Regions from separate parts of the Limosilactobacillus sp. DJ3M12 genome, predicted to be linked through region 2. Evidence: predicted binding sites of a transcription regulator. Region 2 holds the regulator's gene; each other region holds the start of a gene.

What was found. Region 2 encodes Rex, which represses fermentation and respiration genes when NADH is low (regulators of the CRP and FNR family bind a similar motif). Its sites were predicted from a motif close to TTGTGAANTANTTCACAA; they were not measured.
Region 1: a site for Rex is predicted at 3,966-3,983, ahead of QOS06_RS03575 (class II fumarate hydratase). Genes of this name have one in related genera too.
Region 3: a site for Rex is predicted at 5,137-5,154, ahead of adhE (bifunctional acetaldehyde-CoA/alcohol dehydrogenase). Genes of this name have one in related genera too.

The regions. Positions count from the first base shown of each region.
Region 1 covers NZ_CANCWY010000003.1:63,252-73,756, reverse strand. The annotation lists gene QOS06_RS03585 (L-lactate dehydrogenase) at 19-960, opposite strand; gene QOS06_RS03580 (flavocytochrome c) at 1,026-2,420, opposite strand; gene QOS06_RS03575 (class II fumarate hydratase) at 2,539-3,927, opposite strand; gene QOS06_RS03570 (malolactic enzyme) at 4,222-5,850, opposite strand; gene QOS06_RS03565 (LysR family transcriptional regulator) at 5,987-6,868, shown strand; gene QOS06_RS03560 (peptidylprolyl isomerase) at 6,912-7,505, opposite strand; gene QOS06_RS03555 (zinc-dependent alcohol dehydrogenase family protein) at 7,578-8,624, opposite strand; gene QOS06_RS03550 (IS1096 element passenger TnpR family protein) at 8,675-10,213, opposite strand; gene QOS06_RS03545 (RNA-guided endonuclease TnpB family protein) at 10,450-10,505, shown strand, end outside.
Region 2 covers NZ_CANCWY010000023.1:15,789-26,293, reverse strand. The annotation lists partial or broken gene QOS06_RS09395 (MFS transporter) at 1-1,067, opposite strand, end outside; gene QOS06_RS09390 (MarR family winged helix-turn-helix transcriptional regulator) at 1,067-1,477, opposite strand; gene QOS06_RS09385 (hypothetical protein) at 1,740-2,000, opposite strand; gene kimA (potassium transporter KimA) at 2,028-3,866, opposite strand; gene QOS06_RS09375 (APC family permease) at 3,951-5,561, opposite strand; gene QOS06_RS09370 (prolyl-tRNA synthetase associated domain-containing protein) at 5,643-6,131, opposite strand; gene groL (chaperonin GroEL) at 6,225-7,853, opposite strand; gene groES (co-chaperone GroES) at 7,945-8,229, opposite strand; gene QOS06_RS09355 (redox-sensing transcriptional repressor Rex) at 8,464-9,108, opposite strand; gene QOS06_RS09350 (ABC-F family ATP-binding cassette domain-containing protein) at 9,349-10,505, shown strand, end outside.
Region 3 covers NZ_CANCWY010000009.1:6,971-17,475, forward strand. The annotation lists gene dnaX (DNA polymerase III subunit gamma/tau) at 1-214, opposite strand, end outside; RNA gene ffs (signal recognition particle sRNA small type) at 354-451, opposite strand; gene tadA (tRNA adenosine(34) deaminase TadA) at 487-999, opposite strand; gene nrdH (glutaredoxin-like protein NrdH) at 1,257-1,478, shown strand; gene nrdE (class 1b ribonucleoside-diphosphate reductase subunit alpha) at 1,578-3,749, shown strand; gene nrdF (class 1b ribonucleoside-diphosphate reductase subunit beta) at 3,864-4,883, shown strand; gene adhE (bifunctional acetaldehyde-CoA/alcohol dehydrogenase) at 5,241-7,877, shown strand; gene QOS06_RS06065 (DUF4097 family beta strand repeat-containing protein) at 7,978-8,733, opposite strand; gene QOS06_RS06070 (DUF1700 domain-containing protein) at 8,734-9,345, opposite strand; gene QOS06_RS06075 (PadR family transcriptional regulator) at 9,338-9,670, opposite strand; gene mscL (large-conductance mechanosensitive channel protein MscL) at 9,777-10,148, shown strand; gene QOS06_RS06085 (hypothetical protein) at 10,282-10,505, shown strand, end outside.

The sequences.
Region 1 (10,505 bases), on a different contig from region 2:
TATTAAACCCTCTTTCAATTAATTCTTAATAACCACACCATCTAAGACATCTTTCATCTTAGCAGCAGAGTATTTTAGTTTTTCGATTTCTGTATCCGAAAGTCCGTAATCAACGACTTTTTCTATTCCTGTTCGATTAACAATTGCAGGTATTCCAAGATACAAATCATTAATCCCATATTGTCCCATTAAAGGGGCTGATATTGGGAGCATGATATTACGATTTTCAATAATCGCTTTTACAATATAAGCAAGATATTTAGCTACTCCATAGAAAGTAGCTCCTTTTCCTTCGATAATCTTACCACCACGTTCTTTAACTGCTTTTTCAAGTTCGCTATAGTCCTGAGCAGTTAAATCAGTAACTTCTTTTAACGGTTTTCCATTAATAGTGGCTTCATCGAATGCACCAAACGATGTATCTCCATGTTCCCCTAAAACTAAAGCATCAATTTCATTTACTGGAACATTTAACTTTTCAGATAAAAGTACATTCAATCGAGCCGTGTCTAATGAAGTACCAGTTCCGATAACACGATGCTTAGGGAATCCAGAGAGTTGTTGTGTCACTGTAGTTAAAATATCAACAGGATTACTTGATACAACAAAAATACCGTTGAATCCACTTTCAACAATTGGGTTAACAATAGTTGAAAGAATCTTTGTGTTCCTTGAAACAAGATCCAAACGAGTCTCTCCTGGCTTGCGTGGAACTCCAGCAGTAATAACTACAACATCAGCATCAGCAGCATCAGAATAATCCCCCGCATGAATGTTGACTGGACTAGTTAGTGGAGTAATATCTTGTAAATCCAATGATTCTCCTGTTGCCTTCTCTTTCTTTAGGTCAACAATAACTAATTCATCAATTTCTTGTGTTGTTTGAAGGAGTGAGAATACGAATGATGATCCTACAGCTCCATCACCAACAAGCACAACTTTATGATGATATCCTAACATAAAATTTTCCTCCAAATAATATACAAATAATTGCTCTAGGCAGTTTCTCACTGCCCATTATTTTTTTACTTTAAGCCACGGGCGTAAACAGTTACTTGTTGACCTGCTTGACGTCCAAAGACAATTGTTTCTGCAATTGAGTTACCACCAACACGGTTATTACCATGTAAACCACCAGCAACTTCACCTGCAGCATATAATCCCTTGATTACATCCCCATTACCATCAAGCACTTGAGTCTTTGTATTAATATGAATACCACCCATAGTGTAGTGAATTGCAGGTGCAATATGGATTGCAAAGAATCCTGGCTTAGTAATTCCACGATCCATTCCTGTTGTCCGATGGAATTCTTTATCGTCATGATTTTCAACAGCTTCATTCCATGTTGCAACTGTCTTCTTTAAGTTCTCAGTATCCATGTTGAGGTTCTTTGCAAGATCCTCAATCGTATCGCCATGAACAACAAGACCAACTTTATCGTAAAATTCAATTGCCTTAGCATGGTCACGAATACCTTGGTCAAAAATTAAGTAAGCACTGTGTTCTGGAAGGGAAGTAATTGCATTAGAAACAATCTTTCGAGTGTTTAATTCGTTAACAAACCGATTACCTTCAGCATTAACTAAGATTGCACCTTCACCACGGACAGCCTCACCAATAAGGTAAACATGAGGATTATCTTGTTGAACAGTTGGGTGAACTTGTACAAGATCCATTTGCATTAATTCACCGCCAACGCCTTCAGCAAGCTTCAAGCCATCACCAGTTGCTCCTGATTGATTGGTAGTCTTGTAATCAGCAAGGTCAGGGCGGAACCGCTTCATGTATTCCTTAGAAGCACCAAATCCACCAGTAGCTAAGATAACAGCCTTTGCGTGGATGGTTTTAATTAGGCCATCAGCATTAGCTTCAACACCGATTACCTTACCCTCATCATCTTGTAAGAGCTTGTTAACTTTAACCTTATTAAATACTGGAATGTTTTCCTTTTGAACAACTTCCAATAAACTTTTTACTAAGAAACCACCAATTGGCGCCATACTTGCTGGACGGTGAGTACGCTTACGAGACATTCCACCAGTAATTGTAATGTCATCAAGCTTAATCCCATGATCAGCTAACCAGTCGATTGCTGGAGCTGTGTGATATACAAAGTAACCTAGCATATCCTTGTCGTTTAGACGTCCACCATCTTGGTATGTTTCGTGGTAGAAATCGGCAACGTTATCAATTACTCCATGTTGTAATTGCACATTGGTTTCAGCGGCGTTCATTCCTGAAGAAGCCCGGTTAGTATTTCCACCAAGTTCTTCTTCCTTTTCAAGAACGACCGTCTTCATTCCCAATTCGTTTGCTTGAATTGCTGCGGAAAGACCTGTTCCACCAGAACCAATTACAATAACATCGTAATCATTATCTAATTTACTTACAGATAATGGTTGGAATTTTTCAGCCATGATATTGCTCTCCTTTTAATTATATTTAAATGTATTAACAGTCAAAAAGAGTGGAACAAGTTCTTTTTATTGCTTATTTCCACTCTTGCCAAAATTGGCATTACTTTTAACTCAATTCTTATTTATCACGATCAACGTTGGTCATCTTAAGCATGTCCATCCATTCATCGTATTGTTCTTCCGTAAGCTTACCAGACTTCAAAGCAGCTTCTTTTAATGTGCTACCAGCTTTATCAGCAGCTTGAGCAATCTTAGCACTGTCATGGTAACCAATGTGTGGTGACAAAGCAGTAACAGTCATCAATGAATTATCAACTAATTCTTCCATCCGCTTTTCATTAACTGTCATTCCGTGGATCATCTTGTCAGCAAATCCAGTAATTGTTCCAGTTAATAAGTCAGCTGATTCGAGGAATGCATCGATTAATACTGGCTTGTAAACATTCATTTCGAAGTTACCTTGTGATGAAGCCATTGTTACTACAGTATCGTTACCGAATACCCGTAAAGCAGCCATTGTTACAGCTTCTGCTTGAGTTGGGTTAACCTTACCTGGCATGATTGATGAACCTGGTTCGTTAGCTGGGATATTTAATTCACCGTAACCAGCACGCGGACCAGAAGCTAAGAAACGAATATCTTGAGCAAGCTTGAACATGTCAGCTGCTAATGTCTTCAAAGCACCGTGAACAACATCTAAACCAGAGTGGTTAGCTAAACCGTAGAACTTGTTTGAATCAGCAGTCAAGTTTAAGCCGTAAACTTCGCTAAGCTTTTCAGCAATCTTTTCAGGCATTCCTTCTGCAGCATTCAAACCAGTACCAACAGCAGTACCACCAATTGCCAATTCATCTAATGTTGATTCCAAAGTCTTAATGTAATCAAGGTCATGTTCTAAGGAAGCAATGTAACCAGAAAGTTCTTGACCAAATGTCAATGGAACAGCATCTTGCAAGTGAGTACGTCCAACTTTAACAGTCTTCATGTACTTCTCTTCCTTAACCTTTAATTCATCAATTAAATGTTGAACAGCTGGCTTCAACTTATCAAGCGCTTCTAAAGCAACTACATTCATAGCAGTTGGGAATGTATCGTTTGAACTTTGACCCTTGTTAACATCATCATTTGGTAAGATTTCAATGTTAGGGTTAATTTCATGAGCCTTGTGCGCAACAACTTCATTAGTATTCATGTTGGTTTGGGTACCAGAACCAGTTTGGTAAACCTTTAATGGGAAGTCCTTCCGCAATTCTTCATCACTTAATGCGAGTAATTCATCAATCGCCTTAACGATTAAATTACCCTTTTCTTCAGAGATAGCTTTAGTTTCCATATTAGCTTGAGCCGCTGCCTTTTTAATGTTCAATAAAGCACGGATAATTGCTAATGGCATGTATTGACCGGTTGGGAAGTTATTCCGACTCCGTTCTGTTTGTGGTCCCCATAATGCTTCAGCAGGGATTTTAACAGGACCTAACGTATCTTCTTCAGTACGGTATTCTGACATCTCAAAAACCTCCAATATATTAATTGAGCAATTTTGTCTTGTGAAATGTTACACATCATTTACACGTATATCCTACCTTGTAAGTAAAGCTATAGTCAAATCTTTAATTTTCAATAAATTTCACTTATAGCTATTGCCTTGCCAACTGTTATAATAGCTTTTTTCAATTACGTTTGCAAAAGTTTCACAAACTTCGATACAAAAAAACACCTAAGATTTTTTAATTTCTTAGATGCTTTTCTATTTTTGTCTAATAATCTGGTTTTATTATTCACAAAGATGAAAGCTGCTTGATTAATATTGAGGCTTCCAAATTTTTTCTGCTACTACGCTCTTCGCATCAGTAATTCCGTCGCCGGCTAGGCCTTGATCGATAGCAGATTCAGCTACTCGTTCAGCCACTCGCTTAGAAAATTCTGTTAACTTAGAAACAGGAGGTAATACAGCTGCTCCTGGTTTTTCTGGGTCAACTAAGCCACTTAAAGCATGAGCAGCTGCAGCAAGCATATTATCATTTAACACTTTAGCTTCAGCAGCCAAGGCGCCAAAACCAACTCCAGGATAAATTAACGCATTGTTAGCTTGCCCAATTTGATAAACGGTTCCATTATACTCGATATCTTTAACCGGAATTCCCGTCGCAATTAATGCCTTTCCATCAGTCCATTTGAGAAGGTCGGCTGCTTTTGCCTCTGCTAACTTAGTTGGGTTAGAGAGTGGGAAGATAACAGGCCGTAGAGTATGGGCTGCCATTTCCTTTACAACCGCTTCATCAAAACTTCCTGGCTGAGTGGACGTACCAATCATTACTGTTGGATGAACAGCCTTAACAACTGCAAGTAAATTAGTTAATTCATCAGCATTAGCAAATTCGCTTCGTTGACGGGTAAATGGCTTTTGCTTTGGTGTTAAGCCGGGCGTATCGTCAAACAATAATCCTTGCTTGTCAACAAGGTAGAAGTGCTTCTTTGCTTCTTCGGGTGTCAGGCCTTGACGGATCAATTCGTCATAAAGCATCTTAGCGATTCCCATTCCAGCAGTACCCGCACCAAATGTTAAGAATGTTTGATCCGTTAACTTTTCTTTTGAGATATTCATGGCTCCTAGCACACCAGCTAAGGCAATAATTCCGGTTCCTTGAATATCATCATTAAAGGTCAAAATTTTATCCTGGTACTTATCAAGAATCCGTGCAGCCGTTCCCCGACCAAAATCTTCAAAGTGTAATAAACTCTTAGGGAACAATCCTTCAACTGCATCAACAAACTTATCGATGAAGTCAAAGTAAGGTTGTCCTTCAACCCGCTTCATCCGATTGCCAAGATAGTGCGGATCCTTAAGTAATTTTTCATTATTCGTCCCAGCATCAATAGAAACCGGGAGCACTTGGGATGGATCAATCCCAGCCGCTGCTGTGTAAACCATTAATTTCCCAACAGAAATGTCAACCCCATTTACACCCCAGTCACCAATACCAAGGATTCCTTCAGCATCTGTAACAACGATAAGGCGAATATCACGACCATCAACGGCATCAGCAAGTTCCTCTTTAATTAAGTCAGGATGCTCAATGCTCAAATATGCAGCATCTTGCGGCTTAATGTAACGTTCATTATATTGCTCAATCGCCTCAGCAATTACGGGATCATACACAACTGGCATAAATTCCGCAATATGTTTTTCCATTAAGTAGAAGAAAAGCGTACGGTTAGTATTGAATACTTCCATCAATAGGTGACGTTGTTCAATCCGTGAGTTCTTAGATTGATATAACCGGTAGATTTCGTCTGCCTGTTCCTCAATCGTTCTTACACAAGATGGTAACAAGCCTAATAAACCATACTTTTTTCGTTCTTCAATTGTAAAAGCAGTTCCCTTATTCTTAAAGGGATCATTTAATATTTGCATTCCTTTACGCAACATTATCGCCTATCCTTTACCTTTTTTCTGTTTCAACATTCTTAGAGTAATTCCAGCGCTAGTTTATAGTCAAATATATGCTATGATATAAATAAAATTAATAATACCCCTTATAATCACTGATAGAGAGGCATTTACTATGAAATTAAACGACCTAAAATATTATCAAGCACTGGTAAAATATAAAAATTTTTCGCAAGTTGCAGCAAAATTTAATGTCAGTCAACCTACTATTACAATGGCTATCCAACGACTAGAAAAAGATTTTGGGACGTCATTTTTTGTTCGTGACCATGTCCATAAACAATTGCATATCACGCCGACTGGTAAGCAATTCGCCATTCACGTTGACGTTATTTTAAACGAATTAAAGATTGCTCACCAAGAAATCAATCAAGCTGAATCATCCAGTATTCGCTTTGGGCTGCCACCTATTATCGGCAATTACTACTTTCCGCCATTAACCCCGCTATTAATGCGAGAAGGCCTTTTAAGCCACTTGGAAACCTCTGAGCATGGTTCTAAGGAAATTCTCAAGATGCTTAAACACGGTCACCTTGATTTGGCATTGCTTGGATCGCTTAACCCCCTAAAGGAAGTGGGGCTAAAAACTACTGAACTGGCTGAGTATCCCTTTAAGATTATTGTTAGCAAGCGTCATCCCCTCGCTGCTAAAAAGGAGATTGATTTTGCTACGCTTAAAAATGAACGCTTTATTGTTCCTGATACTGAATTCTTTCATGAGCAAGCTTTTAAGCAAATTTCTCATTTAGCTCATTTTCGTCCCCAAGTCATCTACCGAACCGCTGACATTCACGTTATCAAAACCATGGTTGCAGAAAATCTTGGAATTGCTTATTTAACAAGTTTGGCGATTACCCCAGAAGATAATATCCATTCCATAAATGTTACTAGCCCGTTAAAACAATCGTTCCGTCTGTCAGCTGTTACTCGTTCAACTGAATTATTAACAGCTCCCAAGCAAAAACTATGGGATCTCTTAACTACAAAAAAGGAATGACAAATAACCGTCTAATACGGTGGCTATTTGTCATTCCTTTTTATTATTTCTCTTTTTCAATCTTAATTGTCTTAATAATAACGTCTTTTTCAGGCTTATCCATCGCATCTCGCTTAACTTTGCTGATCTTTTCGACAACATCCATTCCGGATAATACTTGGCCAAATACGGTGTGATGGAAGTCAAGCCACGGTGTACCACCATGTTTTTCGTAATAATCAATAATCTCCTGCGGGTATCCAACAGCCTTCATTTGATCAATCATATTTTCTGGAACATGTTCATTAGTGACAATAAAGAATTGACTGCCATTTGTGTTCGGACCAGCATTAGCCATTGACAGAGCACCAGTGAAGTTAAATAATTCTTCAGAAAATTCGTCTTCAAATGGGTGACCATAAATACTTTCGCCACCACGTCCGGTTCCAGTTGGGTCACCACCTTGAATCATAAAATCAGGAATAACCCGGTGAAAAATTACATCGTCATAATAATTTTTCTCTGCTAATTTAACAAAGTTTTCAACCGTTTTAGGTGCGTACTTTGGAAAAAGTTGGGCCGTAATTGTTCCCATTGTAGTTTCAATTACTGCTTTTGGTCCTTTAACCTCATCCAATGATAATTGGGGATATTTCATAAAAAAGCCTCCTCTTTTCTCTTCTAAACCTCTCTAACTATCTTAGCAGGAATATGAAGGAAAAGACAATTATTAGTCCTCACTAACACGTAATACACAAGCTCCCTTAATATCGCCATGTTTAACATAGCGTAATGCTTCATCAGCCTTTGCTAGTGGATATTCGTGTACTTCAGGATGGATATTGAGACGGTCAGCTAATGTTAAGAATTCTTCCCCATCACGACGGGTATTGCTCTCAACACTCGTTAATGTCTTTTCGTGGAATATTTCTTTTTGGTAATTCATCATTGGAATATCAGTCATATGAATGCCAGCTAAGGCCAAAGTCCCGCCTGGAACTAGACTAGCTAAGGCCGGTAATACCATATCACCAACTGGCGCAAAGATGATTGACGAATCCAAAGGAACCGGCGCAGGGTCATAGGATCCTTGAACAGAAGCACAACCCAATTCCAGGGCGAATTTCTTTGCATCCTCACCACGCGTAAAGACATGCACTTCAATTCCCTGTGCAAGTGCAATCTGGGCCGTAATGTGCGCTGAGCCACCAAAGCCATATAGCCCTAGGCGGCCACCAGCGGGAACATTGGCACGTTCAAAAGCCCGATAACCAATAATCCCGGCACATAATAATGGAGCTGCCTCTAGGGAATCAAACTTTTCCGGAAGCCGATATGCAAATCCTTCTGGAACCGTGACATATTCTGCATAACCACCATCATGATCCCAACCGGTATAAAGTGAATGAGGACAGAGATTCTCATGACCCGAGCGACAAAACTTGCATACCCCACAAGCATGCCGGAACCATGGAACCCCAATTCGCTCCCCAAGCTTAAATCGTTGTGTTTCTGGTCCAAAACCGACAACTTTACCAACAATCTCATGACCAGGAGTAACGTGTTCGTGGTGAACCGGCAAATCTCCTTCTGTCACATGCAAGTCTGTATGACATACCCCACACGTTAATACCTTAACAAGGACTTCTCCCCGTTTAGGAGTCGGCACGGGCTTTTCGGTAAATTCAATTGGTGATTTCTTACCATCAATCGGCCCAGGAGTTGTGACTGCCCAAGCCTTCATTTTTTTCGGAATAGCATTTTCGCGTTTTTCCATCCTTAAAGACCTCGATTAATTAAATATTTCATTCTCTATTGTAGTGCTTTTTATTCATAAGAGTGTCGTATTTTTTCAATTTGACGAGACCATTGACCCTTAAATTTTGGAATGTTTAACGGCTCATTAATAGCTGGATCATCTTTTGCCGCTTGAGTCAGCCCTTCTACTCCTCCAATATCATCTAAGATTCCATTTCCAAAACCGCTAACAATTTGGGGACTAGTATGAGCTGGAAGTCGTTTCGGCTTTACTTCCTCAAACTTAATTTTAAAGTTCCACATATCACCAAAGTCATATATTAGGTTATATTCATGGTCAAGATTACAATCGCCTACCCAACTTTGAGTAATATCTTTTGATTGACCAAAGCCACTATCAAGAATCGGCAACTGATAGTGAGTATTTCCTTGATGCAGTTCAAATAAGTGGTGTCCGTCCGCGTTAAATGCTGCTAAAATTGCAAAGCACAACATGTCCAGGCGCATATCACCGCTGACGGTAAATCGCCGCCACATTTTAGGATGATAATCACTTAGCTCAACATAAATAGTATATTGTTTATTAACATATTGGATTGCATGCTCGCGTTGATTTCTTACTTGCCGCTGCATATCACGAATTATACGTTGTAGGTGGTACATCCGCTGTTTAGAACCAAGATCTTTTAGCCCCTGACTAATTGCTTGAACAAACAAATCGTAGTCCTCACTAGAGAAAAGATCTTCTGCCCGTAAAAACTTTCCAAATTCGCGAAAGGCATCACTTTTAGAATGAAAGCCGGTATCAGTCGGACGATCATTATGTAGTTTTTCATAGTTAATTAAATAGTGATAGACCAAGGTAATATCGTCAAGAACAGATTCACCGAGTGCCTCACAGTAGCCGATATAATCTGCAGCACAATCTAAATCTCGATCAACGATGCTCTCGCTCTTCCCACGACTTTCTAAATAATCTTGATAATCATCTAAAATCTTTTCTCCGACCGCCGTTGCATTCATGATATCGTTAATTGAAAGTGAGCGGTAAAGATAGCGACGGTTATGTTCATTAAGTTTAGGGTGAGTAGCCACCTTAAAGTCCGTAACTGAATAGTCTTCAAAAATATCCATTACAACATATTCTTCATCCATTGTCTTATTGGTAATACGTGTCTGTTCCGCTAATTGAAGCGCAATTTCAGCATTGGTCGGGTCTTTTTCCCAATCAATAATTGAATTAGGCCCCATCATGAGGTTCTGATACATCTGCAATTGCTGTTGAGTTTCTGGCTGAATTTGGCGTGTAAATACTACTTTGCTAAATTGGGCGTCACGAATCATCCTAATTTTTGCATGAGGAATTGGCGAAACTTCTAATAAACTTAAGAATTCACGCTTAAATGCCGCAATAAAAGATCGTGAGTCATTAAAGCGTTGAGGATAGCGTACAATAATTGGCAACGACATTAAGTTATTCATAATAATCATGAATTCACCAGTAACACGAATTGTCCAAACATTTGTCTCTAATAGATCAGATGGTGCAATCACCTGTGAATTAATATGCAAATGTTGGGCAAGTGAATTTTCCACTGCAATAATCACCCTATCAACCCCTCCTATAATTTCGCTTATATTAATTTTATTTTGAAAAGCATTATTTATCAACTTAATCAAACCATATTTACTGAAAATTATAGGCAGAAAGCCTGTGACTTTAGTCATGGGATGAATGCCTTCCAAAGCAGCCATGAGACTGCTTTTTCTTACTAAAAAGTCTGTAAAATCTCGTTTTTGCCCCTGCAAATTTAGTAAAATTAAAGTATAAAGAAGGTGAAAACATGACCACAGTTTTGAAAGGGATCAAGCTTCGCTTGTATCCCAACAAGCAACAACA
Region 2 (10,505 bases):
TAAATGCTATCCATAGATTGTAAAAGCAATAAGCGCAATTAGACATAATGAAGTCCCAATCAAAATAGGCTTGCGAGCGCCAAATTTATCTAAAATCCTCCTCCCAATGGGGCAAATATCGCACCCACAAAACCAGCCGGAAGGACAATCAAGCCAGCTGTCATTGCACTATTACCATTTACCAATTGAATATAGTTTGGTAAAAGAAATGCAAAGCCTAACGAAATAAGTTGGGTTAAAAAGAAACCAAGAATATGCCCAGAAAATTTTTTATTTCTAAATAATCGTAATTGTAAAATTGGTTCTTTTAGGGTTAATGAACGCCGAGCAAAAAGTCCCATTCCTAAGATCCCGATTAACAATGCACTACCAACTGAAAAGGTCATGAAGGCTTGGCTTCCCAGGTTACTAAATTCTGTTACAAAACCACAGAACATGAATACAATCATTAATATACTAAAAAGATCAATTTGTTGCTTTTTAATCGGTGATTTTTGGGTAATTCCCCATTCACCAAGCACAAACGAAATAATTAAAAGCGGAATTAATGAATAAAATACCCACCGCCAATTAAGCTTGCTGGCAACGATTCCACCAAAAGTAGGACCAATCGCTGGGGCAACTCCAGTAATAAGATTTCCACTCCCCATCATAAAGCCAATTCTGCTTGTTGGAACTTGCTCCATAATAATATTAAACATCAATGGTAATGCAATCCCAGTTCCTATTCCCTGAATTGTACGACCAACTAAAAGCACCCCAAATAATGGCGCCAGTGCATCAATAATTATTCCACTGATAAAAAGCAAGTTTGCAACTGTAAAAAGCATCTTTGTTCGGTAAGAGCTTTTCAAAATTGCCGATAAGGGAACAACGATTGCAACCAAGAGCAAATAAATGGAAGTCATCCATTGGGCCTGATTAGTAGTAATCGAAAATTCACGCATCAGGATCGGAAAAGTCACATTCATCGCTGTCTCTACAATTACCCCACAAAATGACATCAATCCGGTTGCCACAATCGCTGCAACAACTTTTGCCGAAATTTTTTCAGTATTCGTACTCATTATTTCTCCTCTATCATCGTTGATAAGAATCGTCTTATTTTCGAAATGTCCTGTTCACTAAAATCTGCTTTTAATTTCTCTTCGTATTGTGTAATATACGCACTTACATCTGAAGATAATTTTTGGCCTTCTGCAGTAAGCGTAACGATTTTTTGACGGCGATCTTCTGGTGACGGATAACATTCAATTAAATTTTTCTTTGCCATTCGTTGAAGTAATACAGTAGTGGTTGATCTCTTTATTCCAAATTCATTTTCAATCTGGTGTTGATCACAACTATTTCCCGGGAAATGCGTTAAAAAATCAATAATCGACATTTGCGTTCCTGTCAATCCATACTGCTGCGCAAATGCATTCATTTCTTGATTCATCGCATTGTTAGCTTGTTTTACTAGACGACCTATTAGCAATTTTCATCTCTCCTTTTTGTTAGCCGACTAGCAAAAAGGATAATATGATTTAGCTTATTAGTTAATATAAAAAGGACTGTGACATAAGTTAAGTTACTTTCATAAAAAGCAAATACGCAGTACAACAATGGCCTCCAACGTCCGACAAAACCGAACATTGGAGGCCTACTGTTGCTTGCGGGGGCTCCCAGAGGCTAGCTTCGCGTCGAAAAACGAAGTCACAAGTGACTTCTGTCTCGCTCCCTCAATAAGCTTTATTTAATTATCCTAAAATCATTTCAGCAATATCAAGGACAATGATAATCCCTAAAATACTGCTCAAAAGCACTAAAATTTTTCTCGTATGTTGATCTTTTGATTGCAGTTTTTCCCAATTCATTCCCGCATACGCGATTAAGATCAAAGCACAGCCAATGATACCGTATATTCCAGAATGAAAGCCACGATTATCAATGGTATAACTTGCCGCCATGAAAAGGCCAACTGCAAACAAAAGCCCCCATAATAGTTGCTTTTTATTCATTAAATCAATACTTTCTCTCTAAATAAACTATTCTTGAAGATGATAGTTATAACTAGCAACAATAATATTCTCTCGGGAATTCAATAACGCCCGTAAACGAACACTGGTCTGATTATGTAAGGCCAATTGCCATGGATGTTTAGGAATAAATTGCGGAACAAGAACAGTCGTCGAATAATTTCTTGCTTCTGCTCGTTTTGCAATCACATCAACAAAACGTAACGTTGGTTTTGCGATTGAACGGTACGAAGAGTGAATATCAACAAAACGGACATCTGGATATTCAGCTTTAAATTCATTTGCTGTTTTATGCTCTTTGCCTGGATTTTCATCAAACGAAACATGCATGGCAATAACATAATCACCAATCGACCGAGCGTAATTAATTGCACCACGAGTTACCCGGGTTACATTACCAACTAAAACAATCACCGTTGCACCATCGTAATCATGTAATTGAACTTTCGTCTTTTCAGTAACCCGCAACTGAGCGGCTACTTTTACATAGTGCCGGTGAATCGAATGGAACATCCATAAAAGCAGCGGCATGATAATTAAGTATGGCCAAACATTTGCAAAGTGTTGCCAGAACAAACAAATGACAAGAACAAATGAAATCAAGGCTCCTACTAGGTTAATAAAGGCTTTCCCTAACCAGAAACCTTCCCGTTCTCTAAACCAGTGAATAATCATCCCAGATTGCGATAAAGTAAATGGAACAAATACCCCTACTGCATAAAGCGGAATTAACATATTAGTCTGACCATGGAAGATCAAGATCAAAATAATTGCTCCAATCGCCAAGGAAATAATCCCGTTAGAGTAACCTAACCGATCCCCACGATCCATGAACGCGTGCGGCATATATTTATCTTTGGCCATATTAAAGGCAAGAATTGGAAAGGCTGAGAAACCAGTATTAGCAGCGACCGCTAAAATCATTGCAGTTGAAAGTTGCAAGAGGTAAAAGCCTAGCCCATGCCCACCAAAGATTTGTGCGGCCATTTGGGAGAGGATTGTTGTCCGTGAATTAGGAACTACCCCCAGATAAAAACTAAAGAAGATAATGGCAATAAAGAAGAACGCTAAAATAGCACTCATAATTGCCAGGGTAGTTGATGCATTCTTTTCTTTAGGCTTATTAAAGTTAGGAACAGCATTACTTACGGCTTCCACCCCAGTTAAGGATGACGAACCAGCTGAGAATGCCCGAATAAGCAAAACAAATGACATTCCCGATACCGGTGTTCCATAATCAACAATTGCCCGGTAATGAATATGACCAGTGGCAATATTATAGCCACCCCACACTACCATCACAATCATCATAATAACAAAGAAATATACTGGAATTGTGAGGAAGTTTGCACTTTCACTCATTCCCCGTAAATTCATAAACATGATTAAAAGGACAATAACGATCCCGATTGGAATTGAAAATTTATATAAAGCAGGAACTGCCGAAGTAATCGCTTCAACTCCAGATGTCGTTGAAACAGCCACCGTTAACATATAGTCAACTAGTAATGATCCTCCAGCAAATAATCCCCCATTACTCCCCCAATTCCGTGTGGCAACGACATAAGCACCACCACCACTAGGATAGGCATGAATGATTTGTTGGTATGATAACGTGATAGCTAACAAAAGGACCAACACAACTGCCGCAATCGGGATTGAATACCAGATTGCTGCTGCGGATAAAGTTACCAGAACAGTTGTAATTTGCTCTGGTCCATATGCTACTGACGATATTGCGTCAGAAGAAAGCATGGCTAATGCTTTAAATTTAGTTAAGTGTGTTTGCCCTTCATCAAGGGTTTTTAACGGTTTCCCGATTAAAACACGTTTCAAATAGCGCCACATACTATTTCTCCTTTGATTTTTACACTTTTTAAGTAGGTGACAATATTACAATTTATTCTTTAATTTTGCAACCTACAAATATATCTATTGATCTTTTCCTGGCATCTTTACCTTGGCATTAACCTTTTCTGCCGCAGGATCGACTTTTTTCATCCGGCTAGCCACAGCCCACCGGTAAAATCCTAGCGAGCAGATGATAATAACAACAAAATCCCATGGGTACTTCAACCAGTCCTTGCCGCCAAATCCTTCACTCCCAATGTAAGAAACTATTGAGATAAAAACAAGATAAACCAACATCCAATAACTATTGCGTAAGTCACGTAGCCCTGATGCGTGACGATACTTAACTTCATAATAAAGATAAATTGGTAAGCCTAATAAGATAACCCCAATTACCTGAACAGTCGTCGGCCACATTGTCCAATAAATTGAAAGGCTCGTCAAGACAAATGCAAATGGCGCCAACCAGGACATAAAATGCGGATGAAACGGCCGCTTTAAATTAGCATCCATTTTGCGAAGCGACATTACAGTGACTGGCCCGGTAAGATAAGCAATTAAGGTTGAACCGGTAATTACAGTGGCTAACAAACTCCAATTTCTGAAGAGACTAACCATTACCACCGCTAAAATTAGATCCACAACCATTGCAAGCCGCGGAATCATGTAGCGCCGTTCTAGCCGTCCCAACCATTGAGGCAAATGTCCAGTATGAGTCATTGCTGCCAATGCTCGTGAGGCAGTCGCCACGAACGCAACCCCTGTCCCAAATGGTGAAACAAAAGCATCCATATATAGCAAAATTGCAAGCCAATTCATCCCCAGCAGGATCGCAATATCAGCAAATGGAGACGTATAGTTAATCCCATGCCATCCTTTTTGCGCTAATAAATTCGGATCAATCGCTCCAATAAAGGCAACTTGTAACATGACATAGATCACAGCGGTAATAATCATTGAAATCAATACGCCTCGCACGATATTTTTATGAGGATTAATCATTTCTCCTCCCATGTTGATTACCGTTTGAAAGGCATCATAAGACATAATAATTCCAGAAATAGCAGCTGCTTCAAAGATTGACCGGCTACCATATGGTATAAAAGTAGTTACGCTATGACCAAAATTACTAGGATGAAAACCCGCCGCAATAAGCATCACAATTGTTAGTGTCGGTAATAAAATCTTAAAAATTGATATTAAGTTAGTAAAGCGAGTCATCAATTTTACCGACCAGAAATTGATCAAAGTAAAAATCAGCATAAAGCCAAATACAACTAACAATCCAGGAGTCGTAATATTACCGTTTTTCATAAAGTGGTGAGTCCAATTTGCCCATGCCCACGGCCACGAGCTCATATATTGAACCGAGGCCACTGCTTCCATTGGGACTAAAGTGATTAATGAAATCCAATTTGCCCATGCAGCAATAAAGCCTAAAAACGGACCGTGGCTATACTGAGCATAACGACTCATTCCCCCGCTTTCTGGAAACATTGCCCCTAATTCAACATAAGTAAGGGCAATGCTAATAATGATTATTGCTCCTAAGATCCATGACAAAATAGCAGCTGGTCCGGCAACCTTTGCAGCAGTTCCGGCACCAAACAACCACCCTGAACCAATTAAGGAATTTAAGGCAAGCATTACACCAGAAAATAGCGTTATCTTCTGGAATTTCATTTTTTCCATTTCTTAGTTCCTTTCAGTTATAGTTTGGTTAAAAATTAATACTAATTTACTTTACCACAATTTAAGATTTTTAGATTAACTTTATAGTTGAACCGCCTTAACTGAATTACCATTCAGCTTTATTATTTGAAGCAAATCTTTTGTTCTCAAAATCACTGTGGCCGTATTAATGTTTGGGTGACACCCTATTAACTCCTCGTTCTTAAAGATATCAGCATCAATAATAAAGGTAACCTGATGTTGTTTATCATTAAACAAGTTAAAGGGTGAAACAGCCCCACTTGTTATTCCTAACTTCATAGCTAATTCTTCTGGGTGGGCAAATGAAAACCGACTAGTCGATAGATTCTCTTTCAATTTTTTCATATTGAGACGCTTATTTTCTAAGATTGTAACTAAATAATAGCCAGCTTTATTTTTTAGAAAAAGGTTTTTCGTACGGGCAAATTGATATTCTTGAACATACTTGTCTGCTTGTTCCGCTGTATAGACTGGGGGATGAGTAACAATTTGATAGTTTATTTTTTCGTTGTCTAAATAGTTATAGACACTGGTTGCATTTTTCGTCATTGATTTTCCTCCAATAAAAAAAGATCCCAACATTTGAAAAAACAAACATTAGAATCTTTTCTGCCCACAAAATTAAATTTTAGTCAAATGGTATTACATCATACCGCCCATGCCGCCTTGTGGAGCAGCAGGAGCTTGGTTATTAGCATTTGGATCTGGCTTATCAGCAACAACCGCTTCAGTAGTAAGAAGCAATGCTGATACGGAAGCAGCGTTTTGAAGAGCAGAACGGGTAACCATTGTTGGGTCAACAATACCAGCCTTGATCATATCTTCAAACTTGCCATCTGCAGCGTTGTAACCAATACCTTCTTTTTCGTTCTTTAATTCATTAACAATAACAGAGCCTTCAACACCAGCGTTTTCAGCAATTTGACGAACTGGTGCTTCAAGGGCAGCCTTAACAATATTGATACCAGTTAATTCATCACCATCGGCTTCAATCTTGTCAAGAGCAGGAATTACGTTAATTAAAGCAGTTCCACCACCAGGAACAAATCCTTCTTGAACAGCAGCACGAGTAGCGTTCAAGGCATCTTCAATCCGGTACTTCTTTTCCTTCAATTCAGTTTCAGTTGCGGCACCAACCTTAACAACGGCAACCCCACCTGAAAGTTTTGCAAGACGTTCTTGAAGTTTTTCCTTATCGAAGTCGGAAGTTGACTTAGCAATTTCTTGCTTAATTTGGTCAACACGTTCTTGGATAGCCTCCTTTGAACCAGCACCATCAACGATAGTAGTAGTATCCTTTGTAACTGTAACCTTGTTTGCTTGACCTAATTGATCAACAGTAGCGTCCTTAAGACTCATCCCAAGGTCGTCAGAAATAACAGTACCGCCAGTCAAAACAGCAATATCTTGAAGTTGAGCCTTACGACGGTCACCAAAGCCAGGAGCCTTAACAGCAACAACATTAAAGGTACCACGAATCTTGTTCAATACAAGAGTTGGTAATGCTTCACCAGTAATATCATCAGCAATGATCAAGAGAGCACGGCCTTCTTGAACAACTGATTGAAGCAATGGCAAAATGTCTTGGATATTACTAATCTTCTTGTCAGTAATCAAAATATATGGATTGTCAAGGTCCGCTTCCATCTTGTCGTTATCAGTTACCATGTATTGTGACATGTAACCACGGTCAAAGCTCATTCCTTCAACAACATCAACGCTAGTGTCAACACCACGAGAATCTTCGATAGTAATTACACCATCATGGCCAACCTTTTCCATTGCATCAGCAATTAGCTTACCAACTTCTGGATTAGCAGCTGAAATAGAAGCAATTTGTTCGATATCATCCTTGGTCTTTACATCGTGTGACATCTTCTTCAAAGCTTCAACAGCAACTTCGGTAGCCTTGTCAATACCACGACGAATACCAACTGGGTTTGCACCAGAGGTAACGTTCTTCATACCAGCATTAACAATTGCTTGGGTTAAAACAGTAGCAGTTGTAGTACCATCACCGGCAATATCGTTAGTCTTTGAAGCAACCTCGGCTACTAACTTTGCACCCATATTTTCAAATTGGTTTTCAAGTTCAATACTCTTAGCAATAGTTACACCATCATTAGTAATAGTTGGTGTGCCGTAGCTTTGTTCCAAAACAACATTCCGTCCCTTTGGACCCATTGTTGTCTTAACAGTATCAGCTAATTTATCAACACCACTGAGCATAGCGCTCCGTGCATCTTCAGAAAACTTAATTTCTTTTGCCATTTATGTCACCTCAAAATTAAATTCATTATTTAAAAGAGACGGTGAAGGAATTTCATTCTTTCTGTCTCCTGCTCTTAATTCGCTTATTTAACTATTCAACGATTGCTACTAAGTCTTTAGCATGAACAACTAAGAACTTTTCACCGTTGTATTCTACTTCGTTGCCTGCGTACTTATCAAATAATACGCGGTCGCCTTCCTTAACAGCTGGAGCAAGCTTTTGTCCGTTTTCTAAAGTACGACCTTCTCCAACGGCAATAACCTTTCCAGTAGTTGGCTTTTCCTTCACATTGGAAGCAAGGACAATTCCACCAACTGTCTTTTCTTCTTCAGTTTCAGCTTTTAGAACAACGCGATCTCCTAATGGTTTTAACACGTTAATCCCTCCATCTTGTTAATAAATTTTATTTTTAGCACTCAAACTCTTCAAGTGCTAACCACATGTTTAAATATAACATGTTCTCTTTAAAATGCAACAAAAATACTTTGACTTTTTTTGACCATTTTTTAAAACTTAAGAGATCATACCTACAATCCATGACTTTTATTAATAATTTAGTAAACAAAAAGCATTGGTTGAACGCTTTCATCAAACCAATGCTCTCCTAATTTATTCAATTGAATCTTCAGTATAATTTTTAATGAAGTAAATTAATGTTTGAAGTTCGTTTGTTAAGTCAATGTTTTGAACTTGAACATTTTTTGGCACAGATAAACGAACAGGAGTAAAGTTAAGAATTCCCTTCACACCAGCTTCAACTAATTGGTCCGCAACATGTTGGGCCTTGATTCCTGGAACGGTTAGAATAACAACATCAATCTGTTGCTCTTTTAACTGCTTTACCATATCCTCGGATGGGTAAATTGGAATACCGCTTTTGACTGTATTGGCATATTCTGGCTTAGTATCAAATGCCGCACTGATCCGTAAATTAGTATCTTGGTGGAAATTAAAGTTTAACAAGGCACTTCCCAAACTACCAACTCCGACTAAGGCAACACTAACTAATGAGTCTTGGTGTAAGATTCCTTTAAAAAACTTTAATAGACTTTCAACGTCATAACCGTATCCCCGCTTACCTAATTCACCAAAATATGAAAAGTCACGACGAATCGTTGCCGAATCAACTTGCACAGCCTCCGAAAGTTCAGTTGATGATACCCGTTGCTTATTTGCGTCTTTCAATACATTTAAATAACGGAAATATATTGGCAACCGTTTCGCAGTCGCGCGTGGAATCTTTTTATTAGCCATTCTACTTTTATTCCTCCTAAAACAAGCCCTTCTCAACCTAGTTTGCCAACTAATTACTAAGTTTTTGACAAGGATAATGTTACTAATTTTTACTTTGTGAAATTTAAGTCTAAGTATATTCTAGCAATTAAACCCTTTTTTGTGAACTAAAATACAAAAATATTTTCAACTTTTTATTTAAAATTAAAAATCTGCTAAAATAAAACCATATTAAATCAACGAATTAAATGAGGTTTCAATATGTTACTTTTACAGACAAATGACGTTGTGCGTCGATTTGGCGCGGACGTTTTATTTCACAATATGAACATGCAAATCCAAGAGCATGGCCGTACTGCGCTTGTTGGGCGTAATGGTGCTGGTAAAACGACCTTGTTAAAAATGATCGCTGGAATCACCGAACCAGATGAAGGAACAATTACGAAGGTTAAAGATTTGACAATTGGTTACTTGGCCCAGGATCAAGGACTCGATAGTCAAAATAGCATTTGGACTGAACTAGATACTGTCTTTGCTCCTCTCCACAAAATGGAAACGCAAATCCACGATCTTGAACAACAGCTCGCTGACCTTGATAGTTCCGATAGCAATTATCAACAAATTCTTTCAACATACGATAATTTACAAACTGCCTTTAAGAAACAGGGTGGTTTCGAATACGAATCACGTATGCGGGGAATTCTACATGGATTTGGTTTTGGCGAAGATAGTTATGATACGCCAATTAATTCCCTTTCAGGAGGGCAAAAAACTAAACTCGCCTTAGCAAAGATCCTTCTGCAAGCACCGGGGCTTTTGATTCTAGATGAACCGACTAACCACCTCGACATGAACGTTCTTTCATGGTTAGAAGATTATCTTAAAAGTTATCAAGGTGCATTGCTTATCGTCTCTCACGACCGTTACTTCTTAGATCGTGTTGTCAGCGATGTTTATGATCTCGATAATAAAACACTCACCCACTATACTGGTAACTACACGCAATTTGTTAAACACAAGCAAGAACGATTAGAAGCAGAGTGGAAACACTATGACCAACAACAAAAAAAGATTGCTAAGTTAGAAGACTTTGTTAATCGAAATATTGTTCGTGCCTCAACAACTAAACGTGCTCAGGCGCGGCGAAAGCAATTAGAAAAAATGGAGCGGCTTGAGCGTCCAGAAACTGATGATAAATCAATCCATTTTCAATTCCATTCTGAAAAAGATAGCGGAAATGAAGTTCTTGATGTGGAGCAGGCAAAAGTTGGCTACGATGAACAGATCCTTGCTGGGCCGCTTTCATTTAATGTCCGCAAGCCGCAGCGTATTGGGATTATCGGACCAAATGGAATCGGAAAATCAACTTTACTTAAATCTATTCTCCATAAAATTCCGTTAATTAGTGGAACAATCAA
Region 3 (10,505 bases), on a different contig from region 2:
GTTCGCCATCCTTGGAATGATGACAATTAACCGCTTTAGCAAAAATTTTTGCTGCTGAGGTTTTACCGGTACCACGTGGACCAGCGAACAAGTATGCATGGCTTATCTGGTGAGTGATAATGGCGTTTTTTAGGGTTCTTGTAACAATCTGTTGACCGACAAGATCATCGAATCGCTGTGGTCGCCAGACACGATATAATGCCTGATAACTCATCGCCAGACTCCCTTTCTGAATTTAAAATACTATAAAATATTATACAAGGAATTAATCACATAAAGTAGGTAAAATACATTTTAATTAAAATTTAAAAATAAAAAAGACCCGCAATAAACCATTACGGGTCAGCTTAATTATCAATAAAACTTAGAGCACAAGGTATATCATACTTAGTGCTGCTTCCTTCCAGACCTGACACGGTTCGTAAGCATACCCTTGCTCTAAGGCCTTACGGCAAATAGTATAATACACTATTTTTCTTTAAATTACTAGGGGTTAGCCTTATTTTTTCGTCGAGCCTCTTTCCGGCGGCGACGAATTTTACGGAAAAAGTTTTTTAACATTTGACTACACTCATCCCCTAAAATACCAGAATGGACATTAACTTGATGATTTAAACGGGAATCATTTAGTAAATGGTATAAGCTATCAACCGCCCCGGCTTTCGGATCAGCAGCACCATAATAAACATTTTTTATTCGTGCGTTGATAATGGCACCGCTACACATGATACACGGTTCTAACGTAACATATAAGTCACAGTCCTCTAAACGCCAACTTCCTAAATTCGTGCATGCTTCCATAATCGCAAGCATTTCTGCGTGATAGGTAACATCTTGAAACTTTTCACGCATATTATGACCACGCCCAATTACCTGTCCCTCGTGGACAACAATCGCACCAATTGGTACTTCATCTAAAATTCTGGCTTGTTTTGCTTCTGCAATTGCCATCTCCATAAATTTTTGTTGTTCAGATAATGATGAATTGATTTTTTTCATTCTTTTTCTCCAAGCACTTAAAATTCCCCTGTTGTTCAGTGTATAATAATAGATTAGTTTTTCAAATTAATTTTATTAAGCACCTGCTTAAGTATTCTATCAAAAAAAGTTTCACAGGTGTTAACCACTAGTTCAAGCACTATATGTTGTGTTTCACTATTTTTCAAGCACGAAATATAGTGCTTTTTTAATTGATTTTTTCTAATTCATCGTTATACTAGAAAACATCGACTAATCGTTTAGGAGGCCTCGTGAAGATGGTAACTGTATTTTCAAAAAATAATTGTATCCAATGCAAGATGACAAAACGTTTCCTTGAGCAACACAAAATTTCATTTATTGAACACAACATCGATGAACAACCAGAATACATATCTCAACTTAAGTCTGAAGGTTTTATGGCGACTCCAGTTGTAAAACTTCCTAACGGTCAAGCTTTTTCTGGCTTTCGTCCTGATCAATTAAACCAACTTGCCTAAGTTTAAATAAACTAATATTTTGCCAGGCATCAATTCGCTATTGGTGTACTGGCTTCTTTATTGACATAATCAAATTAATTCAGAAAGTGAGTTATTAATATGGCGTTATCCGATATCGATATGACCAAAGTTAAATATTACGATTATAACAACGAAGTAAATATCCCCAAAAACGGACAAATTCAACTAGATAAAGATAAATTGGCCTTAGAAGACTTTATCAAAAATAATGTAGAACCGAATACCAAAAGCTTTTCTTCATTAAAAGAACGTTTTCAATGGTTAAAAGAAAATGATTATATTGAAGAGGAATTTATGAATAAATATAGTGAAGCATTCATTGAAAAGCTTTACGATTATTTAAAAGCCCAAAACTTCCACTTCCATTCTTTTATGGCAGCTTATAAGTTTTATGCTCAATATGCCTTACGAACAAATGATAAAGAGTACTACCTTGAAAACTATATTGATCGAGTCGCAATGAATGCTCTTTACCTCGCTAATGGTGATGAAGAGTTAGCAATGCAGCTCGCTGATGAAATCATCCATCAACGTTATCAACCCGCAACTCCAACATTCCTTAACGTTGGGCGTAAACGCCGGGGAGAATTTGTTTCTTGCTTTGCGATTCAAACAACGGACGACATGAATACCATTGGTCGAACAATCAATTCTGCCCTCCAACTTTCTAAAATTGGTGGTGGTGTTGGAATTAATTTAAGCAACCTTCGTGAAGCTGGTGCCCCAATCAAGAAAATACAAGGTGCTGCTAGTGGAGTTGTTCCTGTAATGAAGTTGTTAGAAGATAGTTTTTCCTATTCCAATCAACTGGGACAGCGACAGGGAGCTGGAGTCGTTTACCTTAGTGTTTTCCATCCTGATATTATTGAATTCTTAGGAGCAAAAAAGGAAAACGCTGATGAAAAGATTCGCTTAAAGACCCTCTCTCTCGGAATTACGGTTCCTGATAAGTTTTACGAATTAGTAGAGCAAAATGCTGATATGTACTTGTTTAGTCCCTATGATGTTGAACGAGTATACGGAATGCCATTCTCCTACGTCGATATCACAAAAGAATACGACAATTTAGTAGCAAACGATGATATTCGCAAGAAGAAAGTTAATGCCCGGGACTTGGAGGATGAAATCAGTAAACTTCAACAAGAATCAGGTTATCCTTACATTATCAATATTGATACAGAAAACCGGGATAATCCGATTAATGGAAAAATTGTGATGAGTAATTTATGTTCAGAGATTGCTCAAGTACAAGTACCAGCGCAAGTAAATGATGATCAATCATATTCTGAAATGGGAATTGATATCAGTTGTAATCTTGGGTCAACCAATATTGCTAATATGATGGAAAGCCCTGACTTTGGTAAATCGATTAAGGCAATGATGCGAGGATTAACCCGAATCAGTGACGTAGAAGACCTAGATGTTGTCCCAACTATTCAAAACGGAAATCGGCTTGCCCATTCAGTTGGTTTGGGTGCAATGGGATTGCATAGCTACCTCGCTAAGCACCATATTCAATACGGAAGCCCGGTTGCGATTGAATTCACAGGTGTTTACTTTATGCTCTTAAATTATTGGTCATTAGTGGCATCAAATGAAATTGCCAAAGAGCGGCAGGAAACTTTCCACGATTTTGAGAACAGTAAATATGCGGATGGTTCCTACTTTGACAAATATGTTACTAAGGATTGGGGACCACAATCAGATGTTGTTAAAGGTCTTTTTGAAGGTATTTTTATCCCTGGAATTGAAGATTGGAAGAAGTTGAAAGAAAATGTAATGCAAGATGGTCTTTACAATCAATACCGTCTTGCTGTAGCGCCAAACGGTTCAACTTCCTACATTAACGATTCGACTGCTAGTCTACATCCAATCATTAATCGTGTTGAAGAGCGTCAAGAAAAGATGATCGGTAAAATTTATTACCCTGCCCCATATCTTTCAAACGACACGATGCCTTACTATCGTTCAGCTTACGATATGGATATGCGAAAGGTTATTGACACTTACGCCGCTGCACAACAGCACATCGATCAATCTCTTTCAATGACCCTCTTTATGCGGTCAACAATCCCAGCAGGCCTTTACGAATGGAAAAATGGACGAACAGATAAAATGACGACTCGTGATTTAAACATCTTACGGCACTATGCCTATAAACGCGGGATTAAGTCAATTTACTACATTCGAACGTTTACTGATGATAGCGATGAAATTGGTGCAAACCAATGTGAAAGCTGTGTTATCTAAGCCTAATCAGAATTTGATTTAAACGTTGGGCACTGGTAAACTTGATATTATGTATACAAATGGCTTTTGGCATCTCGATTTATTAAAAGCAACGTATTTGGAGGAGCTCAATCAATGAAACTGGAAGAATTTAAACCTGTAAATCAATATAAAGCAATTAATTGGAATGAAGTTTCCGACATGATCGATAAAGCTACATGGGAAAAGCTAACAGAACAGTTCTGGCTTGATACGCGGATCCCAGTTGCCAATGATATGGATGATTGGCGTGAATTAGATGACGATCATCAATGGACTGTCGGACATGTTTTTGGTGGTTTAACCCTTCTTGATACTGTTCAATCAGAAGCAGGATTAACTGCCCTTAAAGAAGATGTTAAAACTCCTCATGAAACAGCAGTTCTTAATAACATCCAATTTATGGAATCAGTTCATGCTAAGAGTTACTCAACTATTTTCTCTACTCTTAATACCCCAGACCAAATCAAAGAAATCTTTGAATGGTCCGATACAGAAGAATATTTGCAAAATAAAGCTGTCAAAATTGCAAATATGTACCTTGATCCAAGTCAAGATCCGCTCAAAAAGAAAGTAGCCAATGTTTTCCTTGAAACTTTCTTATTCTATTCTGGTTTCTACACTCCCCTTTATTACCTTGGCCACAATAAATTAAATAACGTGGCTGAAATTATCAAGCTAATTTTACGGGACGAATCAGTTCACGGGACATATATTGGATACAAGTTCCAAGTCGGCTTACGTGATCGAACAGAAAAGCAACAACAAGATATGAAAGATTGGATGTACAATTTCCTTTATGAACTATACGATAATGAAGAAAAATACACTCATCTTCTTTATGATCAAGTTGGTTGGACAGATGATGTTTTAACCTTCATCCGTTACAACGCTAATAAGGCATTGATGAACCTTGGTCAAGATCCACTATTCCCTGATACCGCTTCTGATGTTAACCCAGTTGTTATGAATGGAATTTCTACTTCAACTTCTAACCATGATTTTTTTAGCCAAGTCGGCAATGGGTATCGCATGGGTGCCGTTGAAGCAATGAATGATAGTGATTATGACGTTAAAGATCCAAACGCGGGAAAAGACATTAATGCCCGCGATTAATAAAAAAGCTACCATTTCTGAATGGTGGCTTTTTTATTATTCCCAATAATAATCTGTTAATGATTAGTTAACTTAATAACTAGCCGAGTTAAATTAATATATTCGCTTTTATATTCTATTTGTGAAACAGGCTTCAATTAATAACAGTATACAAATCTATCATCTCTTAATCTCAAAAATAATACCAATGTTTTTTGTTGCTATACAAGTATTATAAAGACAATATTGTAAGCGAATTCATACAAAGCAACCATTGTTTAAACGTTCACAAGGGTATTTACAAAGCAAAAAAATGTAGTAATATTATACATGTTCAAATGTTAACAAAGAAAAGAATTGAAAAAGGAGATTTCAATTATGCCTGCTAACAACAAAAAACAAGTTGAAAAAAACGTATTAACTGAAGAAGAAAAAAAGCAAAATGCGCAAAAATTAGTTAATGACATAATTGCCAAAAGTGAAGCAGCTTTTGAACAATTACGTTACTACTCACAAGAACAAGTTGATAAAATTTGTCAAGCCATGGCCTTAGCTGCTGAAGAACACCACATGGACTTAGCTATTGATGCAGCTGAAGAAACTGGTCGTGGGGTTGCCGAAGATAAGGCTATCAAGAACATCTACGCAAGTGAATACATTTGGAACAACATCCGTCATGATAAGACTGTCGGAATCATCGAAGACAACGATGAAAACCAAACCATCACTATTGCTGATCCGCTTGGTATTATTGCAGGTATCGTTCCAGTTACTAACCCTACTTCAACAACGATCTTCAAATCAATCATTAGTGCTAAGACGCGGAATACAATTATCTTCTCATTCCACCGTCAAGCCATGAAATCTTCCATTAAAACAGCTAAGATTTTACAAGAAGCTGCGGAAAAGGCCGGTGCACCAAAGAACATGATTCAGTGGCTTCCTGAAAGTAGCCGTGAAAATACAAGTGCATTGTTACAACACCCTAAGACTGCTACTATTTTAGCAACTGGTGGTCCTTCATTAGTTAAGGCTGCCTACAGTTCAGGTAACCCTGCTCTTGGTGTTGGTCCTGGTAACGGTCCAGCTTACATTGAAAAGACTGCTAATATTGAACGTTCTGTTTACGATATCGTTCTTTCTAAGACTTTTGATAACGGAATGATCTGTGCTACTGAAAACTCAGTTGTTGTTGATGAAGAAATCTACGACAAGGTAAAAGAAGAATTCCAAAAATGGAACTGTTACTTCTTGAAGCCAAATGAAATTGATAAGTTCACTGAAGGCTTCATTGATCCTAAGCGTCACCAAGTTCGTGGACCAATTGCTGGTCGTTCAGCTAACGCCATCGCTGATATGTGTGGAATTAAAGTTCCTGAAAACACTAAGGTTATCATCGCTGAATATGAAGGGGTTGGTGACAAGTACCCACTTTCAGCTGAAAAGCTTTCACCAGTATTAACAATGTACAAGGCCACTTCACATGAAAATGCCTTTGATATTTGTGCTCAATTATTACACTATGGTGGTGAAGGTCACACTGCTGCTATTCATACCCTTGATGATGATTTAGCAACTAAGTACGGTCTTGAAATGCGTGCTTCACGGATCATTGTTAACTCTCCATCTGGTATCGGTGGTATTGGTAACATTTACAACAACATGACACCATCACTTACTTTAGGTACCGGTTCATACGGTGGTAACTCAATTTCTCACAACGTTACTGATTGGGATCTCTTAAACATCAAAACAATTGCAAAGCGGCGTGAAAACCGTCAATGGGTTAAGATTCCCCCAAAAGTATACTTTCAACGCAACTCACTAAAAGAATTGCAAGATATTCCAAACATTAACCGAGCATTTATCGTTACTGGTCCTGGAATGAGCAAGCGTGGTTACGTTCAACGTGTTATCGATCAATTGCGTCAACGTCAAAACAACACTGCTTTCTTAGTATTTGATGACGTTGAAGAAGATCCATCAACAAACACTGTTGAAAAAGGTGTTGCCATGATGAACGACTTCAAACCTGATACAATTATTGCTCTTGGTGGTGGTTCACCAATGGATGCTGCTAAGGCTATGTGGATGTTCTATGAGCACCCAGAAACTTCATGGTATGGGGTTATGCAAAAGTATCTTGATATTCGGAAGCGTGCTTACCAAATCAAGAAGCCTACTAAGTCTCAACTTATTGGGATTCCTACTACATCAGGTACTGGTTCAGAGGTTACTCCATTTGCGGTTATTACCGATTCAGAAACTCATGTTAAGTACCCACTTGCTGACTACGCCTTAACTCCAAACATTGCGATTGTTGACTCACAATTCGTTGAAACTGTCCCAGCAAAAACTACTGCATGGACTGGACTAGATGTTTTATGTCACGCTACTGAATCATATGTTTCTGTTATGGCAACTGATTACACTCGTGGTTGGTCACTACAAACCATCAAGGGTGTTATGGAAAACCTTCCTAAGTCAGTTCAAGGTGACAAGTTAGCTCGTCGTAAGATGCACGACTTCTCAACAATGGCCGGTATGGCATTTGGTCAAGCCTTCTTAGGAATTAACCACTCTCTTGCCCACAAGATGGGTGGAGCATTCGGTCTTCCTCACGGTTTGCTTATCGCTATTGCAATGCCACAAGTAATTCGCTTTAACGCAAAACGTCCACAAAAGCTTGCTCTCTGGCCTCACTATGAGACTTACCATGCAACTAAGGACTACGCTGACATTGCACGGTTCATTGGTTTGAAAGGCAACACTGATGAAGAATTAGCTGAAGCATATGCTAAGAAAGTTATCGAACTTGCTCACGAATGTGGTGTTAAGCTTAGTCTTAAGGACAATGGCGTTACACGTGAAGAATTTGATAAAGTAGTTGACGATCTTGCTCGCTTAGCTTACGAAGATCAATGTACTACTACTAACCCAGTTGAACCACTTGTTAGCCAACTCAAGGAATTACTTGAACGTTGCTACGATGGTACTGGCGTTGAAGAAAAATAATCCAGCGTATAATTAAAAATTAAGACTTTTCTCCTATTATAAAAAGCCCCTCGACATCTAATTTCTAGATATCGAGGGGCTTTTATTAATCTTAGTTACCTTAATTCACTTCATTATCACCAGATTGCGTTATCAAGCGGAGCACATTTTCTGCATCATCATTCTGATGTAAGGGTTCTTCACCCTTATCTTCACCATTAAGTTCATTATCACCTGCATCAGTCTTTAGGAAGTAGCCATCAACAGTTGTGTTTGTGACCGTATTATCACCAGATTGATTATTAACAGTATATTGTCCTTGAACTGTTAAATCATGTCCTGTGAAGTTACCTGACGAGAGTTTTGTACTTCCTCCACGTAATGTAACTTGACGGTATTCAACCTCGCCTGCATCACTGTTAACATCAATATTGTCCATTTTAACTTGAGAAACTGTTAGATCACCACTCTCTAAATGAATACGACCAGCTATGGCTTGATCATGTGGGATAGTCACAATGATTAAATCTTGGTGGGGCTGATAATCATTAAAGTTAAAGACAAGCGGAAAGCCACCAGTTTGGCGAATTGAAGCAACGTTATTATGAACAGTTACAGCTGGAGTATGCCTGCTTATACCAGAATAAGTAATCTGATATTTCTTGCCTTCACGAACTATTACATTAGCCGTCAATGCTGAGATATCAATCCGTTCAAAAGCTTTATTAGTACTTATTGTTTTAGTGTGAGAATGAAAGATTGCTGGACGATTGTTCTCAAAATAAATGGCCTTATTACCACTATTAAAGAAGCCTATTCCGAGGAGGATTACTCCTAAGATTAAAACAATTACTCCTATCTTAAATATTCTTTTCATTTACTTTTTTCTCCTTGCCTGCACTTTTGCATAAATGAACTTAGCAAAGTTCGCAATCCCTTGAACAATAACTCTGATTAACCAGTAAATTAAAGGTAAACAAATAAGGAATAAGCCGATCAGTGTCAATCCTAAACCAAAATAAAATAGTCCACTGAACAAGTCTGTCGCAATTAAACCAATTCCAACATAAAGAGATATAATTGCCACAGCAGCAACTCCAAAGATCAAGACAATTATTCCAGCGATTAAACCGAATGCGACTCCACCTGCTGCCAACAATAGTGCTAATACGGCAATTCCTAGCCCAAACGTTATTGGGGAAGTAATAATTGCTACTAGCACCCACCAAAAGACGCGCCAACTAGAATGAGGCGAAGCAGGATGTCCTTCTTTGATCGATTCATTATTGGCTTTAATTGAATAATCGGCTAATATCTTATGACTTAACTGTCGTGGCGTTCCTAACCTTTCTTCAATCGCTGTTCGGGTCTCCAGCCCAGCGTCAGCAATATATTCATCATAAAATTCTAAGGCATCATTTCGTTCTTCATCAGTTAATTGTCTTAAATATATTGATAAATCATTAATGTATTTTTGACGTTCATTCATCTTTATCTTCTCCCTCACCTAACCCATAAAAAATACCATCTAAACTATTTTTATAATCAGTCCATAACTTACGAATACGTTGTAAGTGTTCCTTGCCGGCTTCCGTAATTTGATAATAACGGCGATTCCGTCCCTGGTAAGGCTGATCATAAGTTATTAAATAACCGTCTTTTTTTAACCGGCGTAAAACGGGATACATTGTTGATTCGGAAATGGTAATAGCTGATTGCATTCGCTGGGTTAAAGCATACCCATAGTAATCTTTGTGTTCAAGAATTGCTAAGACCATCCCATCGAGTAAATCAACTGTAATTTGAATCTTCATTCTATCCCTCCTTTTTATCTGTAATATTATATGTCATATAATATAATAGTTTGATATAATCATAATTAAAGTTGTTCCCCTCTAGAGCTAGAAGGAGGCCTATTTTATGTTAAAAGAATTCAAAACATTCATTGCTCGTGGTAACGTTATTGACATGGCAGTTGGGATAATTGTTGGTGCAGCTTTTACCTCAATCGTAAAATCATTGGTTAATAACCTTATTAACCCCCTTATTGGTTTATTCATTGGTCGAATTGACCTATCTAATCTTGTTTTGACGGTCGGCGATGCTCAGTTTAAATACGGAAGTTTCCTAAATGCAGTCATTAACTTCCTGATTATCTCCTTTGTTGTTTTCTTAATGGTAAAAGCAATCAATACATTCCGCAAAAAAGAAGATAACAAAAAAGATACTCCTAGCGAAGAAGTTATGTACCTCAAAGAAATTACTGAACTTCTGAAAAAGAATAAAGATTAATAAAAATGCTGGTTAAAAGTTTCTAACCAGCATTTTTATTAATACATAATATTTTAATTTTTATACTATATCATTGGAATTGAGTTTGTATACTTGTTACTATCATGGTAGGACAACAAAAGAGGTGATAAAGATGTTCAAAAAGAAAAATTGTCCTACGTCAAATAGCCAAAATGGTGCAACAAATGCATACCAAAAAGGTTATGATCAAGTAGTTAAGGATTATAAGGCTCTAGAACCTTTCAGGAAGTATCCGCAACGAATTATTAATGTCACCAATAAGTTTATTAAAGGTAAGATGCATGCTCTTCGTGACTATGTTGACGGGTATGAAGATGCTAAGCAACAACTTTCCCA